2 regions of the Gordonia sp. SID5947 genome follow, and region 2 is predicted to be linked to the other one. Evidence: riboswitches for the same ligand, from Rfam matches in the RefSeq annotation. Region 2 holds a riboswitch; the other holds the start of a gene.

The links. Region 2 has a riboswitch for thiamine pyrophosphate ahead of thiO (glycine oxidase ThiO). Riboswitches for the same ligand answer to the same signal wherever they lie in the genome.
Region 1: it holds a riboswitch for thiamine pyrophosphate, as region 2 does, so the genes downstream of both, thiC (phosphomethylpyrimidine synthase ThiC) here and thiO (glycine oxidase ThiO) in region 2, are expected to answer to the same signal.

Annotation. Positions count from the first base shown of each region.
Region 1 covers NZ_WWHU01000001.1:2,762,051-2,764,247, forward strand. The annotation lists gene GTV32_RS12770 (siderophore-interacting protein) at 1-266, opposite strand, end outside; gene GTV32_RS12775 (GNAT family N-acetyltransferase) at 348-695, opposite strand; TPP riboswitch at 913-1,027, shown strand; gene thiC (phosphomethylpyrimidine synthase ThiC) at 1,018-2,197, shown strand, end outside.
Region 2 covers NZ_WWHU01000001.1:3,989,693-3,991,889, forward strand. The annotation lists gene GTV32_RS18235 (nitroreductase) at 1-75, shown strand, start outside; gene thiE (thiamine phosphate synthase) at 65-745, opposite strand; TPP riboswitch at 765-879, shown strand; gene thiO (glycine oxidase ThiO) at 875-1,966, shown strand; gene thiS (sulfur carrier protein ThiS) at 1,963-2,160, shown strand; gene GTV32_RS18255 (thiazole synthase) at 2,177-2,197, shown strand, end outside.

The DNA of each region.
Region 1 (2,197 bases), 1.2 Mb from region 2:
AACGAGTCGGTGGCCGGGTCGGGGTCGACCAGCGTGTAGGCGCGCTGATGCAACTTGCCGTGCTTGTTCTCGAACCAGATCCGCACCCACATGGTCGGATGGACCGGACGGTCGGCGAGCAGCCCACCCCCGGTGAACCCCAATCGGATGTACTCGTCGGTGACCGTCTCGTTGCTGGTCACCGTGAGTTCGTAGTCGTCGGCACCGAACAGTTTGAGGACGGCCCCCTGCCAACCACGCGACTTCGGTTTTGTCGTCTCCGTCATCCGACCGACCTACTTCCCCTCGAGAGCAACCACCAATCTCAGGCTAGCCTATGCTAACCCGCAGGGAATGGACCAGAGGGATCAGGCGGGCGCGAGCGGAACGAGCCCAGGATGGGCGTCCAGATAACTCTTGGTGAACGAGCACACCGGGCGCAACCGCGCGCCCTGGTCACGGACGTAGTCGACGGCGCCGCGCATCAGCCGCGTACCCAATCCGTGGCCGGTGTACTCGTCGTAGAGGACGGTGTGCAGGATGGTGAACGTCCGTGCGCCGTCCACGTTGTCGATGCTGTAGCCGAGGACTCCGACCAGGTCGCCGGCCACCCATAACTCGAACCGGTCCCGGATGGGATTGTGTACGACCTGCGAGATCTGCTGCAGGATGGCCCGCGCGGACTGCGGTGGCCGCTGCCGATGTTTCCGTTGCATGAGCCCCTCCGGCGCGTCACGAGACCACCCGTTGACAGGACTCCCCTTCCCACCAGCGGACGGGGACCATATGTGATCCCGGTCACACCATACCTTACGATGCCGTAGGTATCGCGAAACCCGGACAGTTTTTTCGCATGGGAAACAATCGCCCGGCACCGGTGGTCGCCGTGGCCGTCGGGCACGTAGGGTGTCCGATAGGCCGTTCGGCCACACAATTGCACAGCGCGGGGGCTCCCACGATCACCGGGGGCTGAGATGGCGACAGGCGGTCGCCGACCGCCCGAACCTGTCCGGATAATGCCGGCGTAGGGAGCCCCTCATGGGAACATCTGTATCTGAATCTGCTGTCACCACCGGTCCGATCGAGGGCAGCCACAAGTACTACCGCGAGCTCGATCACCTGCGGATCCCCCATCGGCGCATCGAACTCACCAACGGTGAACACCTCGACGTCTACGACACCTCCGGCCCGTACACCGACTCGAACGCGGTGATCGATGTGGAACGCGGCCTTGCGCCGACCCGGGACTCCTGGCAGCGACCGGCGCCGATCGAGGGCGCATCGACACAGCTGGCATGGGCAAGGGCGGGCATCGTCACCGACGAGATGCGCTTCATCGCCGCTCGTGAGGGCGTCGACGAGGAACTCGTCCGCAGCGAGGTCGCGGCCGGTCGCGCCGTGATCCCGGCCAACCATCGTCACCCGGAGTCCGAGCCGATGATCATCGGCAAGGCGTTCGCCGTGAAGGTGAACGCCAACATCGGCAACTCGGCGGTCACCAGTTCCATCGCGGAGGAGGTCGAGAAGATGGTGTGGGCCTCCCGGTGGGGGGCCGACACCATCATGGACCTGTCCACGGGTAAAGACATCCACATCACCCGCGAGTGGATTCTGCGCAACTCGCCGGTCCCGGTCGGTACCGTGCCGATCTATCAGGCACTCGAGAAGGTCAACGGTGATCCCACCAAGCTGACCTGGGAGATCTACCGCGACACCGTGATCGAGCAGGCCGAACAGGGCGTCGACTACATGACCGTGCACGCCGGGGTCCTGCTACGTTATGTGCCGTTGACGGCGCGGCGGGTCACCGGCATCGTCTCGCGCGGCGGCTCGATCATGGCCGCCTGGTGTCTCGCACACCACGAGGAGTCGTTCCTCTACACCCACTACGACGAGCTCTGCGAGATCTTCCGGCGTTACGACATCACCTTCTCACTGGGTGACGGTCTCCGGCCCGGGTCGATCGCCGACGCGAACGACGAGGCGCAGTTCGCCGAGCTCCGCACCTTGGGCGAACTGACCAAGATCGCGAAATCTCATGGCGTACAGGTGATGATCGAAGGTCCGGGCCACGTTCCCATGCACAAGATCGCGGAGAACGTGCGGCTCGAGGAAGAACTCTGCGAAGAGGCCCCGTTCTACACGCTCGGACCGCTCGCAACCGATATCGCGCCGGCCTATGACCACATCACCTCGGCGATCGGCGCGGCACTCATCG
Region 2 (2,197 bases):
GCCGACGCCCCCGTCAACACCTTCCGGACCACCCGGGCGGACCTGGCGGACGCGGTGACGTTCGTCAGCGACTGATCGCGGACCGCAGTTGCGTGGCAGCTGACCGGGCGTCGTCGGCGGCGGTGATCGCCCGCACCACCACCACGCGACGCGCGCCTGCCGCGTGGACCTCGGGCAGTCGGCCGGCGTCGATGCCGCCGATCGCGAACCACGGCATGGGCGGATCGGTGGCTGCGGCGGCGCGGACCAGATCGAGTCCGGGTGCCGCACGCCCGGGTTTGGTCGGGGTCGGCCAGCACGGGCCGACGCAGAAGTAGTCGACATCGTCGTCGGCGACCGCGGCCCGCATCTGCTCCTCGTCATGGCTGGACAGCCCGATGACGACGTCGGGGCCGACGATCTGTCGGGCGAGGCGCGCGGGCAGATCGCCCTGTCCCACATGGAGGACGTCGGCGCCGGCGAGGACGGCCACGTCGGCACGATCGTTGACGGCGAGCAACGCGTCGTGCCGGTGTGTCACCTCGCGGAGCCGGGCGAGGATCTCGAGTTCTTCGCGGGCCTCCAGCGTGCCGAACCGCGTCTCGCCGGGCGATCCCTTGTCGCGCAACTGCACGATGTCGACACCACCGGCGAGGGCCGCGGAGACGAATTCGATCAGATCACCGCGTTCGCGACGGGCGTCGGTGCACAGGTACACACGGGCCGACGACAAGCGGTCGGATCTCGGGCCTCGAGTCGGTGTCACGGAGGCAACGGTAGGCTAGACGGCAAGACACGGGAGCCCGGGGTACGACGGGCTGAGAGTGCGGGCAGATCCTCCCGCTGACCGTTTGACCTGATCCGGGTAATGCCGGCGAAGGAAGGATGCCATCACGTGAACACCGAACACCCCGGGCCGACTCTCGCCGTCGTCGGCGGCGGCGTCATCGGATTGACGTGTGCGCTGGCGGCGGCCGACGCCGGTCACCGCGTGCGAGTCCATGACGCGGGTGTCACCGACCGCGCGGCCTGGGTGGCCGCAGGCATGCTGGGCTCGCTCGGCGAGGGCCACCCCGGTGAGGACGAGTTGCTCGTGTGCTCGGCGCGCTCGGTGCGACGCTGGCCCGATCTGGTGGCGCGCCTCGGCGATCCGGCGGTGATGGCCGCGACCGAGTCGTTGTTCGTCGCGGAGACGTCCGCCGACGCCGAGTACCTGGCAAACCTCGCCGGATTCGTCTGGTCGCGCGCGCCGCGGTCGCACGAAGACCTGCGGCCGGTCGACCTCGCCGAGATCCGCCGCCGCGAACCGGGGCTGAGTTCACGCCTGCACAGCGGATACGTCGCGGCCGGCGAAGGTGCGGTGGACAACCGGAGGTTGCTGTCCCGACTGCGTGACGCCGTGGCCGGCGCGGGTGCGCAGTTCGTCGACGAGCGGGTGACCGACCTCGCCGACATCGACGCCGACCAGGTTCTCGTCGCGGCCGGTCTGGGAACGCGGGCGCTGCTTCCCGACGTCGACCTGCACGCCGCCAAGGGTGAGATCCTGCGGCTGCGCCGCACGCGGTGGTCGGTGGCACCGCCGTCGCGCGTGATCCGCGCGCGGATGCGTGGACGACAGGTCTACCTCGTGCCGCGTGACGACGGCGTCGTCGTCGGTGCCACCCAGTACGAGCCGTTGGACGAGGGTGAGGCGGTGCCCGAGGTGGGCGGGGTGGCCGACCTGCTCGCCGACGCGACCGACCTGATGCCGGGATTGCGGACGTATGAACTCGTCGAGGCGGGCGCCGGTCTGCGGCCGTGCACGGCCGACGGTCTCCCGGACATCCGGCGTATCGACGACCGTGTCGTCGTGGCGGCCGGGCACGGACGCAACGGAATCCTGTTGGCGCCCTACACCGCCGACATCGTGCTCCGACTGCTGACCGGATCGGACGTCGTCGGCCCGGAGCTGAGCACGACGACCACACCAGGAGGTGGGACATGGTGACGCTTGTCGTCAACGGTGAGAAGACGGATCTGGCAACCGACGCGTCGATCGGCGATCTGATCACGAAGATGGGTCTGCCCGACCGTGGGATCGCGGTCGCGGTCGACGGTGAGGTGGTGCCGCGTGGTCGCTGGGATCAGTTGTTGCGCAATGATTCCGACGTCGAGATCGTCACGGCGGTGCAGGGTGGGTAGCGGCGTTCGGGCCGAGATGGACGCACCCCTGCGGATC